Regions from separate parts of the Paenibacillus sp. SRL342 genome, predicted to be linked through region 2. Evidence: predicted binding sites of a transcription regulator. Region 2 holds the regulator's gene; each other region holds the start of a gene.
What was found. Region 2 encodes LexA, which represses DNA repair genes until DNA is damaged. Its sites were predicted from a motif close to CGAACATATGTTCG; they were not measured.
Positions count from the first base shown of each region.

Region 1: the regulator LexA is predicted to act here: its motif matches at 2,116-2,129, upstream of recA (recombinase RecA).
Region 3: the regulator LexA is predicted to act here: its motif matches at 2,143-2,156, upstream of AC4E8D_RS20655 (YhjD family protein).
Region 4: the regulator LexA is predicted to act here: its motif matches at 2,265-2,278, upstream of AC4E8D_RS10735 (DNA polymerase IV).

Region 1 covers NZ_OZ481790.1:2,599,123-2,603,261, forward strand. The annotation lists gene pgsA (CDP-diacylglycerol--glycerol-3-phosphate 3-phosphatidyltransferase) at 4-591, shown strand; gene AC4E8D_RS11975 (competence/damage-inducible protein A) at 699-1,955, shown strand; gene recA (recombinase RecA) at 2,199-3,263, shown strand; gene AC4E8D_RS11985 (regulatory protein RecX) at 3,545-4,139, shown strand, end outside.
Region 2 covers NZ_OZ481790.1:4,197,307-4,201,445, reverse strand. The annotation lists gene AC4E8D_RS18385 (aldehyde dehydrogenase) at 378-1,679, shown strand; gene lexA (transcriptional repressor LexA) at 1,785-2,411, opposite strand; gene AC4E8D_RS18375 (LysM peptidoglycan-binding domain-containing protein) at 2,708-3,085, shown strand; gene AC4E8D_RS18370 (DUF896 domain-containing protein) at 3,181-3,390, shown strand; gene AC4E8D_RS18365 (hypothetical protein) at 3,516-4,025, shown strand; gene AC4E8D_RS18360 (HAD family hydrolase) at 4,054-4,139, shown strand, end outside.
Region 3 covers NZ_OZ481790.1:4,689,473-4,693,611, forward strand. The annotation lists gene AC4E8D_RS20650 (S-layer homology domain-containing protein) at 1-1,745, opposite strand, end outside; gene AC4E8D_RS20655 (YhjD family protein) at 2,196-2,585, shown strand; gene cysK (cysteine synthase A) at 2,718-3,674, shown strand.
Region 4 covers NZ_OZ481790.1:2,315,657-2,319,795, reverse strand. The annotation lists gene AC4E8D_RS10745 (L,D-transpeptidase family protein) at 1-294, opposite strand, end outside; gene AC4E8D_RS10740 (ferredoxin) at 514-756, opposite strand; gene AC4E8D_RS10735 (DNA polymerase IV) at 874-2,175, opposite strand; gene cimA (citramalate synthase) at 2,707-4,139, shown strand, end outside.

The sequences.
Region 1 (4,139 bases), 1.6 Mb from region 2:
CTTGTGAATTTACCCAACCGGATTACGCTTGCACGAATTTGCTTAATCCCTTTTTTGATGGTGTTCCTGCTCGTGGATTTTCCATTTTATCCAGAGCCGTTGCAGCTTGGAAGCTTGTCGCTTCCGTATAATCAACTGATTGCTGCTGTTATTTTTATCATCGCCGCAAGCACAGATGGAATTGACGGATACCTTGCGCGGAAAAATAACATGGTTACCAATCTGGGGAAACTGCTCGATCCACTCGCAGACAAGCTGCTGGTTACTGCAGTTTTGATCTCGCTTGTGGAGATGGGCAAGCTGGATTCCTGGATTGCAGTTGTGATTATTAGTCGTGAATTTGCAGTTACCGGCTTGCGTCAAATTGCATTGCTGGATGGTTCGGTTGTTGCCGCCAGTGCTTGGGGCAAGCTGAAGACTGTAGTGCAGATTGTGGCGATTGTGCTGTTGCTGTTGAACAATTTCCCGTTTTCATACACGGGTATTCACGTCGATATTATCGCGGTATGGGCAGCAGCGCTTATTACCATCTGGTCGGGTATCGATTACTTTATCAAAAACAAAAACCTGCTTCATTTTACAAAAGCATAATGGTTTGTTCTTAAATGGGTAATCATGAAGGAAGCATTGGGTCAGGGGCAATAGGAAATTATCCTATTGCCCTTTGATCACTCACCACGTGTACAGGAGGATGCTCAATGAAGGCAGAAATCATTGCAGTTGGCACAGAGCTACTGCTTGGACAAATCGTCAATACCAATGCCAGATACCTATCCCGTGAATTGGCTGCGATGGGGATCGATGTATATTTCCAAACGGTGGTTGGGGATAACCTGAACCGGCTTAGTGAAGCTATTCGCATTGCGCAGAGCCGTGCAGACGTTATTTTATTTTCCGGTGGCATCGGACCTACCCAAGATGATCTGACCAAGGATGCGCTCGCAGCTGTTCTTAACCGGAAACTGCATACAGATCGAATGGCTATGGACAAAATTGAGAGCTTTTTCAGAGATCGTAATGTGGACATGACAGAGAATAACCGACGTCAGGCGATCGTTATTGATGGCGGAACACCTCTGGCCAACGAAACAGGCCTTGCGGCAGGAAATGCGATTTCTGACAATGACAAATATTATGTTGTGATGCCTGGACCACCTAAAGAGCTGATTCCAATGTTTGAACAGGAAGTCAAACCTTGGCTGTTCCAGCATGTACTCACAGAAGAGATGCCGATCTATTCCCGAATGCTCAAATTCGCAGGTATTGGTGAATCTGCTCTTGAAGATCGACTTCTGGATCTGATTGACGCGCAGACAGACCCTACGATTGCTCCTTACGCGAGCGAAGGCGAAGTTACGGTACGTGTCTCCACAAAGGCTGCGAGTGAGGGAGAGGCGAAGCTGAAGCTGGATGCGATGGAGGTTCAGATTCGGGAGCGTTTGACAGAACATCTCTACGCGAACGAGGATGTGCCTATAGAGTACACGATTGTAACCATGATGTCTGACATGGGGCTGACGCTCAGCGCTGCTGAGAGCTGTACAGGAGGGCTTGTCATGCAAAGTCTGACCTCTGTACCCGGAAGTGCGTCAATGCTCAAAGGTGGAATTGTTTGTTACTCCAATGAAATTAAAGAAAAGCTGCTGAATGTGCCTCATGATTATCTGGAAGGTGAAGATGCACCTGGGGCGGTAAGTCCTGAGGTTGCAAAAGTACTTGCTGAGCAGATCCGCATGATTGGCGATGCTGATTTTGGCCTGGCTGTTACCGGTGTAGCTGGACCGGGATATTCGGAACGCAAACCACCCGGACTTGTCTTCATCGCTCTTGCCGAACGTGGAAAAGAGACGGAAATTCATGAGCTGCGTATTAATGGTAATCGTGAGACGGTTCGCATTCGTTCAGCCAAAGCGATTCTCTATCGCTTATGGCAAAAACTTGTGGCGATGGATTGATTAGTTAATAGCTTCAATTGCATTTACAGTTCCAAGCAAGTATAATTAAGGAAGACGGAAGAACCGTAGAATTAGGCTTTAAAGCCTTGTTTACGGTTCTTTTTTCTGTTTAATGGAAAGTTTCCTTGAGGAAGAGGCGCCTCGGCCTTTACAAAAAAAACGAATGTATGTTCGAAAAAAAGCTTGGCAAACGTGTTAAAACAAGGTATTATTATCTTATAAACAGTAAAGGGTGTGAGCTTATTGTCAGACCGTCGTGCCGCGCTTGATATGGCGCTCCGTCAAATAGAGAAGCAATTTGGTAAAGGATCCATCATGAAACTGGGTGAGTCCACTCATATGAATGTGGAAATTATTCCCAGCGGTTCCTTGGCTTTGGATATTGCATTAGGAACAGGCGGCTTGCCTAAAGGCCGTATTGTTGAAATATATGGACCCGAATCCTCTGGTAAAACAACCGTAGCATTGCATGCTATCGCTGAAGTACAAAGAGCGGGTGGACAAGCTGCATTTATCGATGCCGAGCATGCTCTTGACCCACAATACGCAAGCAAACTTGGTGTTAATATTGATGAATTGCTTCTGTCTCAGCCAGATACGGGTGAGCAAGGGCTGGAAATTGCAGAAGCTCTTGTACGCAGTGGTGCAGTAGATATCGTCGTTATTGACTCTGTAGCCGCATTGGTTCCAAAAGCAGAGATTGAAGGCGAAATGGGTGATTCACACGTTGGTTTGCAAGCGCGTTTGATGTCTCAGGCGCTGCGTAAACTGTCTGGTGCAATCAGCAAATCCAAAACAATCGCAATCTTCATTAACCAGCTTCGTGAGAAAGTCGGCGTTATGTTTGGTAACCCGGAAACAACACCTGGTGGTCGTGCTCTGAAGTTTTATTCCACAGTACGTCTGGATGTGCGTCGTATTGAGAGTATCAAATCAGGCAATGACATGATTGGTAACCGTACTCGTATTAAAGTTGTGAAAAACAAAGTGGCACCTCCGTTTAAACAAGCGGAAGTGGATATCATGTATGGCGAGGGTATTTCGAGAGAAGGCAGTATCATTGACATTGGTACAGAGCTGGACATCGTTAATAAAAGTGGTGCATGGTACTCCTACGAAGGCGAGCGTTTAGGACAAGGTCGTGAGAACGCCAAGCAGTTCATGAAAGAGCATAAAGATATTGCTGACATCATTGAACAAAAAATTCGTGTAGCCAGTAACTTGGTTACTGCAGTTCCTGCGCCAACGAGTGAAGAGCAACAAAAAGAAGCAGCAGAAGAACAAGAATTGTTTGAAATCAACGAGTAATCTCTCAAAACCTCCCTTGTAGGGAGGATCCTGAGGGTGTTCCCCACTGGACTCCGTAAACTTATCTGATTGAGCTTGGATCAATCTGGATAATGGATTGTAGTGGGGTACTCGTGCTGTCCAACAGCCCCTGTCCCAATGGACAGGGGCTGTTGGCACGCTAACTGTGGAGTAAAGGCCGGGCAGAGTTCCCGGTCTTTTGTATTATTAGTGTTCTATGTCTTATGTGAAGATGTGCTTGGCGTAGTCAGAATGAAAATGTTATGAAAGGGGAGACCAGAATGGATCAACATGACGAGGATTTATATGAAGAAGCAGAACAGGACGGCCTATCCCAATTTCCGGACAACGAAGAACTGATTATTACACGTGTAGAACGAACGAAGAGCAGGCAAGCTCGTTATCGAATCACTTTTGGCAACCACTCCATTACGGTTCTTGAAGATGTGATGATTAAATACAGGATGACTCAAGGTAATACGTTTATGAAGAAGGATCTGGAGGAAATCATTGTAGCTGATGAGCGACAGCGGACGTATGCACAGTCTCTGCGTTTTTTGGAACATAAGCCACGTACGCGCCATGAATTAAGTCAGAAACTTCGTCAGAAGGAGTTTGCTGCACCTTTGATTGAAGAGGCGCTGGATCGGCTTGAGCGGGAGAACCTGGTGGATGACGATCTATTTGCGAAGGAATGGACAAGACAGCGTATGGAGGGCAAGCGGAAGGGAAAACTGTGGATAAGGCAAGAGCTGCGTCAAAAGGGCATTGCCAATGATCTCATTGTTGAGGCACTAGAAGGGATCAGTACAGATGCGGAATTTGAGACTGCCTTGAGTGCAGGACGCAAAAAATGGAATCAGGTCAAAGGGGACG
Region 2 (4,139 bases):
AACACGTTTGTTCGTCGATTAAGATAATGGTAAACCGTAAAACTCTCTTTATTTAAAGAATTGTATCAATTCATGTTAGTAATAGAACAATACCATTATTATTTATCAACTAAGCTATTGAAGAGAAACTGAAATTAGAATTCTTTCTATAATGGATTAAACTGTCGGAGGCAAAAGATTTTAATAATGCTTCCTTAGAAATTCTGATAGTCACGAAATATAAAGTATACTTACAATCACTCTTTCAAAATTCCAACCATCGTCGATTACATACAAATGGATGTTTCATTAGTATGTTGAAAGTTTCATATAGAAGAGGTATACTTTAATTAAATTTTGAACAATTAAATTTTAAATAATTAATTGGAGATGTTGATATGGATCAGGCAAAACAACTTGTGACAGAACAACGTACATTTTTTTATACAGGACAAACTAAAAATATCGAATATCGGATTAATGCGCTTCAACAGCTTAGAAAAGGAATTGAAAAGTATCAGCAACGGATTCAAGATGCACTTCGGGCGGATCTGAACAAATCTGAGGCGGAAGCTTACGGTTCCGAGATTCGCATTGTTTTGGGTGAACTGGATTTTGCATTAGAACACCTGCAGGAATGGGCTGCACCAAAACAAGTTCCAACCAATTCGAATATGCCGGATGGGGTGAGCACCATTTACCCTGAACCATACGGAGTGGCTCTTATTATTGCACCTTGGAACTATCCTTTCCAACTGGCCTTTGGTCCACTGATTGGAGCAATTGCAGCCGGTAACTGTGCAGTTATCAAGCCTTCTGAATTAACACCAGCCGTATCTCGTCTGACGTATGATCTGATTAAGGAGATCTTCCCTGAGGAGTATATTGCCGTTATGGAAGGTGAAGTTGAGGCAAGCACAGCATTGTTGAAAGAGAAGTTTGATTATATTTTCTTCACAGGCAGCACAGGTGTTGGTCGCATTGTTATGAAGGCAGCTGCGGAGCATTTGACTCCTGTAACTCTTGAGTTGGGTGGTAAGAGTCCTGCTATTGTCCATAGCGATGCAGATCTGAAGCTGGTGGCCCAGCGTATTGTTCGTGGTAAGTTCCTGAATGCAGGCCAAACATGCGTTGCTCCGGATTACTTGCTTGTACATGAACAAGTTCATGATGAATTGATCAATCTGATTGGCGCTGAGATCAAAGATAAATTTGGGGATGATGTGTTACAGAATGCTGATTTCCCGCACATTGTCAACGCGCGTAACTTTGATCGGTTGTCGAAATTCCTCACAGATGGCAAAACGCTGATTGGTGGACGTTCTGTACGTGAGCAGTTGTTCATTGAGCCGACTGTACTTGGCGATGTGAACTGGGAATCAGCTGTCATGCAAGAAGAGATCTTCGGTCCGATTCTTCCTGTATTTACGTACAGTGACCTTGATCCTATGCTGGATGAGATTGTTCGCCGGCCAAAACCATTGGCGCTATATCTTTTCACACAGGATGAGCAACTGCAGGATCAGGTTCTGAATCAAGTATCCTTCGGTGGGGGATGTATTAATGACACACTTTCTCATATGACTTCACATTATCTACCGTTTGGTGGTGTAGGAGAGAGCGGTATGGGCTCATATCACGGACAACAGAGCTTTGATGTGTTCTCGCATCACAAGAGTGTTCTGAAACGCAGTGAATAATTAGCCGCAAAAATAACATAAACATGAAAAAAAGAGGTTGTCCTGTTGATCAGGGCAACCTCTTTCGTATTTCATTACATCTAATTTTGTTACTCAAGTTAAATATTAATGAATATCTCGGAAAAGGCCAATGACTTTACCCAGAATACTAACATGTTTCAAACGTAAAGGTTCGAAGGTCGCATTCTCCGGTTGAAGGCGAATATGATCTTTCTCTTTATAGAACGTTTTCACTGTAGCTTCATCGTCTTCAGTCATTGCAACGACGATATCACCGTTATCAGCAGTTTGCTGTTGACGGACAATAACGTAATCTCCATTAACGATTCCAGCTTCCACCATACTATCTCCCACTACTGAAAGCATAAACACTTTCTGTTCGCCTACATAGTGTGTAGGAAGAGGGAAGTAGTCTTCAATGTTCTCGGTTGCAGTGATTGGAACCCCGGCTGTAACCTTACCAACAACAGGAATACGTGCAACGCTATGAGCAAATTGATGAGAATGCTCAGATTCTTCCTGGCTCAAAAGCTCAATGGCTCTTGGCTTGGTAGGGTCGCGTCGGATCAAACCTTTTTTCTCCAAACGATCCAAATGTCCATGTACTGTTGAGCTGGAAGCAAGTCCAACCGCTTCACCAATTTCCCGTACGGAAGGAGGATACCCCTTCAACCGGACTTCATTTCGTATAAACTCCAGAATAGCCTGCTGCCTGCTGGATATCTTCGACATACCGTATCAACCCCATTTTAGTAACGTTTGGGAAAATTATAACATAGAACCTCCGTTCGTACAAACATAAGTTCTAAATAAAATAGCTTTAAATCAGTGTTTTTTAACTTATAGAACAGAAATTGGCCAAAAGTCAGAGCATAATACTGCAAATGTTTTGAAAAAGTACTTGAAATAAGATATTGCTCCTTCTAAAAAGAAGCGAACAATTGTTCTAAAAATATATTGAACAAAACAAGTGTTCGTGTTATATTGATTTCAACAGATAGGAACAAACGTTTGGAGGCGGGTATTTAATGAGATATTCTACTTATCAAAGCATTTATGAACCAATGAATTCGGAACTGGTGAAGTCTAACATAGGGAACTACAAGAAGGTTTTAGCGCGTTTCAAGATTTCTTCATGGATGTTAAAGGTAGCCATTACCTCTATGATTATATTTATTGGATGCAGCACTGTTTTAACTGTATTTGCCGGCAATGAGAATGATGTTCTGCCTGGAGGAAAGATAGCTGTTTCACAAGGGGAAACATTATGGAGTATTTCTTTGGAACATAAACCGACGAATATGGATACACGTATTTATATAGAAGCAATTAAGAAAGTGAATCAACTTCATACGACTTCCATCCAAGTGGGACAAGTACTAGCTCTACCGCAATTTGCAGAATAAAATGCACATCAATGAGTGTTAACGCGTGTCAGCTTGACAAGCTGCCTTTATAATGGCAAAGTTAATATGACTTTGTATTTTTGGAGGGGACAAGCTTGGATATAGATAGTCTGGTAGCACGCATTAACGAATTGGCTCGTAAGCAAAAGTCCACTGGATTGTCGGAGGAAGAACTTGCCGAACGTGCCGAGCTAAGAGAGATTTATTTGAGTAATATTCGCAGCAATTTCAGACAACAACTGGATACCATTGAGATTGTTGATGATGAGAATGACAAAGGCCACCAAGGCAAACTCAAACACTAACGAAACCTAATGATATCATTATGATATTTAGGTTTCTTCCTGTTATTTTGAGTGTGCAATTTATAGGGGGAAATGTTGGTTTACAGTTATGTAAGCCGATACAAAGACACATAAGGGGGATTCTCATGTCGCGTTCGTTCGAGAGAACGGTTAAGAAAAATTCCAAGCAGTTAAATCAGCAGCGCAAAAAAAGTGGTCAACCAATCACAGGTACACCAGGCGAAGAAGTCTTTAAGGGACGCAGCCTTTTGTTCCCTATATTTTTGATTGGTCTCGCCTTTTTGTATCTGTTTATGAGCACGTTCCTTGTGCAAGCTCCGATGACAACCTGGGACTGGGTGACGATGCTGCTTTACGTATTTTTGGCAGTCATCTTCATGCTTCGTCGTCCATACATCAAGATTAGCAGTAATCGGATTATAACGACGAAGGGTAATCGTGAACGTTCAATTGGGGTTGACGATATCGTCAAATTCAGAATCGAACCAGGTACAGTTGTTATCGAACATAACAGTCGCGGGAAAAGATGGGTGTTTACCAAGTTATTGAACCGTTACGATACAGATGCGATTGCAGAACGTTTGCTGAAGTTTGCAAAAGCACACCAGATCACCGTGGAAACCGTCGAAAAGTAATTATTGCATAAAGGGGTAGATGATCGGAATGGCGTTAAAAGCGATTTTGTTCGACCTAGATGATACTTTATTATGGGATGAGCGTAGTGTTCGAGAAGCTTTTCATGAGACTTG
Region 3 (4,139 bases), 490 kb from region 2:
TTTGCTTTGCCCAAGGACACGTTTAGACTTGTCACATCAGATTCCACATCTACGCGATAATCGAGTTCATCTGCAGAGAAATCAGGTGTCAACTGACCCGAACTCACTACCAGACTGGAAAGTGTTGCTGTCGATGATTTCCACTTCGCATACAGTGTAATATTTTGCGTCAGATTCGTATTGAAGTCAAAGGCTTGAAGCAGTTGGCTATCCTGATACCAGCCCGAGAACGTATATCCTGCTTTTTCCGGAATATCCGGATTTACTGCTGGGCTGTTATAGTCCACCTTTTGAGCAGCAACCTCCGATCCACCATTGGATTCAAAACCAATATTCACATAAAGCGGTTGCCACTGTGCATATAACGTAACGTCACTATCATTCATGGAGAATGTGTCTGCTGCGCTGTAGCTGGTTCCACTGCCGTCTGCGGATGTATTCCATCCGATGAACTGATAATCTTCCTTTTCAAGCACTCCTGTGTTATCTAGCACTGTCACCGCTGTATCTTTTTCATATTTCTGATTATCCACCGGAACACTACCCGTGATCGTACCATTGGCATTGTAAGTCACCGAATGTTCCGTAGAGAGTGTCATGACAGTCATTTTATTCCCTTGACTGCCATCCGCATAAGCAACATAAGGCATTCCATTCGGTCCAAAGGCAAGGGAAGATTCGTTAATCGAACCTGCGGAATACGGCTTTCCGCCAACAACATTCCATTGATTCCCGTCCAGCTTCATCATCACACCTTGTGGCTCCATGCTAAAATTAACAAGATTTTTAAAAGCCGTGTAAGGCACACCTTGTGGGTCAAAAGCTAAAGACATACTGTTGAGTGTTCCAGATGAGAATCCCGCAGTCCCTACCACTTCCCACTGGCTACCATTCAGTTTCATTACAGTTGCTTTATAACTCTTAGAACCGTCTTGAAATGCAACATAAGGTACATTGTTCGGACCAAACGCTAGGGACGGATAAGATGCTGAGTCTGCTGTAAATGCTGCATTTCCTACATTTTTCCATGAGCCACCTGCAAACTGCATGACAGTCAATTTATTATTTGTTGAATCTTTAAAAGCAAAATAAGGAATTCCGTTAGCGTCAAAAATAAGTTTGGACATCTCTAGTGCAACACCTGTCGTAAAGCCGGCCGTTCCAACGGTCTCCCACTGATTTCCATTCAATTTTTTCACCGTCACTTTAGTACTTGCAGCATGATCCCGGTAACCAACGTAAGGGGTATCATCAGGACTAAAAGCAAGTGTAACGTAAACTGCAGCTCCTGCAGAAAAACCAACACTACCCACAATCTCCCATTGTTCTCCGCTAAATTTCATAACTGTTGCTTTACTTCCATTATCACCATCCTGATAAGCTGCGTATGGAGTATTATGAGAATCAAATGCGAGCGATGAGGTGTTATGTATCTCGCCAGTAGAGAAACCTGCAGGACCTAAGGATTGCCATGCTCCAGAAACATATTTTAGAACCGTTGCTTTCCCGCCTTTGGTTCCATCCTTAAATACGGTATACGGCGTACCCTCCCGATCAAAAACCAACGTAATATTCTCCGCCTGCCCTAATGTTAAGCCAGCCTCTCCTACATTTGTCCACGTTCCACTTGCTGCATGGGCTTGTTCTACGCCCAACGTCTGAAATCCTGGAAATCCTCCAAATAATAAAGCAACCACAATTAACATCGTTATCAGTTTTTTAGGCTGCAGTAAGCGCTTGTTCATCACTATCATCCTTCCGTTCGTTCCTATTTAAATGCGATACTCTGCTTCATCCAGCTCGATTCCCGTCGCAACCTACATATCTATTTGAGAGCTAATCTACTACTTTGGTCGTATTTTCATCCAACGTACACTTGTTGAATATGTATTTTTTAAAATATTAGTACTCCTTTCAATGTGGTTTGAAATTTTAAAGATATTATAACGAGCTACTATAAACAAACTCTAAACATGGTGAGTAACTTCTCCTTCATGTTTTGCATTTCGATAATGTGAAATTGCGTATATTCCTTATCCCATAAGGGCTTTCAAATGATTCAAACTACCTTTAAGAGAGAATGTAAATATTTTCAGGTTGAAACCTGCATGGTTCAAGAATATGCTGACTATAATATAAACAGGAACATTTGTTCCGGAATAGAACGATATATTTATGTTTAAGGAAGTGAACATATGGCCTCCTCTTCCACTTCAGCCCCAACTCCTGCGGATGAAGATCATCGTCTGATCAAGGGGATGGTTGTGCGTACGCTTTTGCTGGATGTACTGGAACGGGATATTCGAACTCTGGATACCCTGCTTCTAAAAATGCCTGAGGTCTATATTCTGTCGCTCACCCGCATTCAGAACGAAGTACTTAAGGAGATGCTGGGACTACGCAAACAGATGAAAACCCGTGGAGTAAAAGTTCTGGAGGAAACGCGGGGAAAGGATGGCATCGAAACCGTTTATTTGTGCAGGGGATACATGCAACGGTTCTATATGCTCTGGACATTTGCACGCAATGAGGTCAAAAAAGAGCTGAGTCTCCATCTGCAGATGGATTTGACACAACAGGTTTGACAATTGAACGGGTTGACCACAGAAGGTTACGTTCATTAAGATGGAGAAGAGATATCCAACCATCCAATAAGGCATGAAATAATTCAAACTGGATATACTCTCAACGTCTTATCAATCAAGGAGCTGTACTTCATGGATTTGAATACACATTCGATTAAACAAACACCCGCACATACAGGCATTGCCGCAGATGTAACAGAACTGATCGGCCAGACACCTGCCGTTAAACTGAACAGACTCACAGGCAGCAACTCTGCTGATGTATACGTGAAACTGGAATACTTCAACCCAAGTGGCAGCGTCAAAGACCGTGCCGCCTACAACCTGATCGTTCAGGCTGAACTTGCGGGACACTTGCTCCCTGGTGCTACCATTATTGAACCGACGAGCGGCAATACCGGGATTGGTCTTGCGATGAATGCCGCCGCCAAAGGATATAAAGCCATTCTGATTATGCCGGACAATATGTCCAAGGAGCGCATCAACATTCTGAAAGCCTACGGCGCAGATGTGGTGCTCACCCCTGCTGCGGAGCGGATGCCTGGTGCGATTCGCAAAGCAAAAGAAATTCAGGCAGATATTCCTGGAAGTTTCATTCCGCAGCAATTCGAGAATCAGGCGAACCCGGACATTCACCGGATCACAACGGCTCCCGAGATTATGCAGCAGATGGAAGGCAAGCTGGACGCCTTCATCGCTACGGCGGGAACTGGCGGAACCATTACCGGTACCGGGGAGGAACTGCGCAAGCAGTTGCCCGATATCCGCATCTATGCGGTGGAGCCCAAAGGTTCTCCGGTGTTGTCCGGTGGCGAGCCCGGACCACACAAGCTCGTCGGTACAAGTCCGGGGTTCATTCCGGACATCCTGAATACCGACGTGTGGGATGCCATCATCCAGGTGTCCGATGAGGACGCACTGGATACGATGCGGCAGCTTGCTGCCCGGGAAGGGCTGTTGCTCGGCCCTTCCTCTGGCGCTTCGGTGTGGGCATCCCTTCGCATCGCGAAGGAACTGGGGCCGGGGCACCGAGTGCTCTGCATTGCGCCGGATATCGGGGAACGGTATCTGAGCATGGGTATTTTTTAACACAGCAAACATCTATACACATCAAAAAGGGGCCTCCATGTCACATAAGTCATGAGCATGACAGAGGTCCTCCCTTATTAACGCTCCTTGGTCATTGGTTCTAATGAACCTGACACACGCTATTCGCTCCTACTTGCGCAGGTCTGACGTGTAACGAATCACATCGACGTTATTTCTCCAAATTCGGTCGATTCCAGGTTGAAAGCCATTTTCGGACGGGATAACGTTACTGAGATTCGTTAGAATTCACATCTCTTAATTATCACTCTAATAAGGTGCGGTAGATTCGTTAGAATGTTGGAGCGATTGGTAGCGAGGAGCGAGGGAAAATCCCTCGAAAAAAAGGGAAGCGAAGTACATTAGAGAAACTATCAAAACAAAAAAAGCCCTTGCTCACTTACGGATGGTGTATCCGCAGAGAACAAGAACTTATTTTGGCAAAAAACTTTATCATCAAAAATAAAG
Region 4 (4,139 bases), 1.9 Mb from region 2:
AGGTGGCAGACCTGCCAGCACAAGCAGCATGAACAACGTAAGCCACATTTTGCGTCTACGTTGTTTTTTCTCTTTTTGCTCGGACATCTCGACCAGTTTATCCTGATAGTCTACCCAGATGTCAGCAGGAGCTTTACTGCGTTCAAATGCCTCATAAACCTCGCCCGCTTGCTGAAAGCAATAATTGGCTTTGGCCTCCTGTCCTTCGCCCAAGTACTCCTTTCCGAGCAAGTACCAAGCCATTTTATTGTCTGGATGTTTCTTGACATATGTTCTTAGATGAGTATTTTGCATCCGATCCTCCACTATTTCGCCTTTTTCCGTATATCATTATATATCGGCATAACCAAGCGTTGAATCCATAGGACTTGAGTACCCGGTGGAAAAAAGGGGGTTCGACAATGTTCGTCCTTGATCCATAGTCAGATAATCACAGTTAAATGAATGCAAAAAAAAGCACCTTCCCTTGTCGTTAAGACAAAAGAAGGTGCTTTGTGTTCATAGGAGAAATACTTAGCCTTCTTTATTGAAAGGCTCGTCCGCTACTTTGATTGAATCTGTAGGGCAGCCATCGCATGCATCCTGCATATCATCAAACAAGTCGTCTGGAATAGCTTTGACACCATGGTTAGCATCGCCGTCAAAGATAACTTCTGCCAAACCTTCATCATCATAATCGTAGATGTCTGGAGCCGTTGCTCCACAAGCGCCACATGCGATGCATGTGTCTTTTTCAACCCAAGTATATTTACTCATTTACATTCTCTCCTCCTAAAATTCGAAACGTACAGTGTCTTTATCTAGAAACATATTAATACAAAGTAAGGATAATTACAAATCATTTTGCAACCACAAGTCTCTATTATCCCTTATTTAATCAAGACTTTGCAAGTTATCTTTTTGCAGGGAAGTACCGCGCACTTTATGATTGCGAAGCAACACGGAAGGATCGTCTCCAAGCATGCCGGCGGTCACAACAGCATTCTCACCAAATTTATCACGTAACTGATCCATAATCCGAATGAGATTGTCCTTCTTGGGCTTCTGCTCATATTCGAACAAGTCCATCTGTACAGCCGATTCTTCTCTTGGAATCAGGTTTTGAAGTGTCACACCCAACATGCGTACAGGCTTGCCACTACCCCAATGCTTCTCAAATAGTTTACAGGCCTCACGGTAAATGACCGTTGCATCCTCCGTAGGAACTTCCATTAGACGTGATCGGGTGATTGTCTTCATATCCGGTGTCCGGATTGTAATCTGAATACCCTGGCTGAACATTTCGTGCTTGCGCAACCTTCTGGCTACCTGGTCACTTATATTGAGGAACACTCGATGAATCTCATTCATATCCGATACATCCGCCGGTAAAGTGGTTGTATGCCCAATGGATTTATTGGCCTCACGTTCCGCGTGAACTGCGGAGTGGTTAATGCCATTGGCGGAATTTTTGAGCCATGTTCCATTAACTCCAAATAGTTCGGTCAACATGTTCTCATCCGACTTGGCCAATTGACCAATCGTTTCAATGCCCAGTTTTTTTAGCTTTTCAGCCGTTTTTTTGCCAATGCCAAACATCTCGTTGCATGGTCTGTGCCATAGAATCCGGGGTACGTCCCTCATGCGCAAAATGGAGATACCATTCGGTTTTTTCAGATCCGAAGCCATTTTCGCCAATAATTTGTTGGGTGCAATGCCAATGGAACATGGCAGTCCCAATTCATCCTTGATTCTACGCTGAATGCTCTCCGCAATCTCCATTGGATTCCCGAATTGCCTTGAACCTGTAATATCAAGATAACATTCATCAATGGATGTAGCCTCAAGTTGAGGCGTATAACTATACGCAATCTGCATGAACGCTCTTGAATATTGACGATACAAATGGAAATCAGGACGAATCACAATGAGATCAGGGCACTTTTTCATGGCTTGGTGCACAACCATACCTGTTGAGATGCCTCGATTACGAGCGGCATATGAGCAGGTTACAATTACACCCTTTCGCAGTTCACTGCTGCCCGCAACGGCCGTTGCTTTTCCTCTATATAAATCTGGTTCCTCGGCTTCATGTACAGAGCAGTAGAAAGCATTCATATCGACATGCAGAATCACCCGTCCGGCTGCAGGGTAATATTGATCCACATTTGCTGGAGGATTGCCGTCTGAAGACATCATGAACCCCCGCCCTTTCTTGCACACTAATTAATGAAACGAATTTCTTTCTTCTATAGTATATCAAACCCGTTATGTTAATTCAGTCACGAACATTTATTTTCTGCGAGATCTGATCAGAGACCGAATAATCAACCAGCCTACACTTACAAAAAGAATCAAAGTGATCAGGGCAATAACTGTACTTTCCCATACAAAACTCAAAATTATCCCTCCTTTTCTTCCATATATTCCAATTAAAACTCAATAATAGATTATAACATACATTCGGATTATGATTACCACCCTTCTTTTTTCTCTAAAATCCGTTAATTGTTACATGAAACTGCGATTTCTATGTAGCATTTGGCTATAATGGTGCTATAATAATTAATTATACAAATTGACGACTTTAGGACAAATCAGCGCATCGAGTTTAACACAGTGTAGCGTTGCCGAATCGAAGGATTCGTTCACTAACGTACTTAACAACTTTTCCCAACTTACAATCCAATCTTTTAAAAGAGCGCTTTATCTCAAAGGAGGATCTTCATGTCAAAGGCCATTTCCATCTTCGATACGACTTTACGTGACGGCACACAAGGGGAGGGTGTCAGCTTATCGGCAGACGACAAACTCAAAATTGCCAAGAAGCTTGATGACCTGGGTGTCCATTATATTGAAGGCGGAATTCCCGGCAGCAATACCAAGGACATTGAGTTTTTCAAAAGAGTCAAGGAATTAAACCTGAACGCAAAGGTTGTTGCTTTTGGCAGTACCCGCCGAAAAGGCAGTGTTGCTAGTGAAGATGCCAACCTGAAGCGCATGATGGAATCTGGTGCTCAGGCTGCAACTCTGGTTGGTAAATCATGGGACTTCCATGTGCACACCGCTTTGCAGACTACATTGGAAGAAAACTTGTCCATGATCTATGATTCCATCGCCTATCTGAAACAAAATGGTATGGAAGTAATCTTTGACGCAGAACACTTCTTTGACGGATTCAAACATAACCCGGAGTATGCTCAAGCAGTCTTGACCAAAGCTCACGAAGCTGGAGCGGACTGGCTCGTTATGTGTGATACCAACGGCGGGACGATGCCAAACGAGGTACACGAGATCGTATCCACACTGCATAGAAGCCTGCCTCATGCACATCTCGGCATCCATACACATAATGATTGTGAACTGGCTGTGGCCAACACACTAAGCGCTGTACAAGCCGGAGCCCGTCAGGTGCAAGGAACGATGAACGGTTATGGAGAGCGTTGCGGTAACGCCAATCTCGCATCCATTATCCCGAACCTGCAACTGAAACTTGGTTATGAATGTGTTACTGAGGATTCCATGAGACAACTTACAAACGTGGCTCGTTATGTTAGCGAGATTGCCAATGTGAATATGCCGATTAATCAGCCTTATGTTGGCAATGCTGCTTTTGCTCACAAAGGTGGAATTCACGTCTCTGCCATCCTGCGGGATTCACGTACCTATGAACACATCGTGCCTGAACTGGTTGGTAACAAACAACGTGTGCTGGTCTCTGAACTTGCCGGACAAAGTAACATTGTATCCAAAGCACAGGAACTGGGGCTTGAGTTCGATCCAAGCAGTGCCAATTCACGTCAGATTATTGAGAAAATCAAAGACCTGGAACATCAGGGTTACCAGTTCGAAGGTGCAGATGCTTCGCTTGAATTGTTAATTCGTGAAGCGAACGGTGACATGAAAGAATTGTTCACTTTTGAATCATTCAAAATGCTTGTGGAGAAAACGGCAGGCAAATCCGTTGTTTCTGAAGCTTTTGTCAAAGTGAATATCGCTGGAACAAGCGCTTATACCGCTGCTGAGGGCAATGGTCCAGTTAACGCACTCGATAACGCGCTTCGGAAAGCACTGGTGCAATACTTCCCTTCACTTGCCAATATGCACCTCTCGGACTACAAAGTACGTGTACTGGATGAGAAAGATGCCACAGCCGCCAA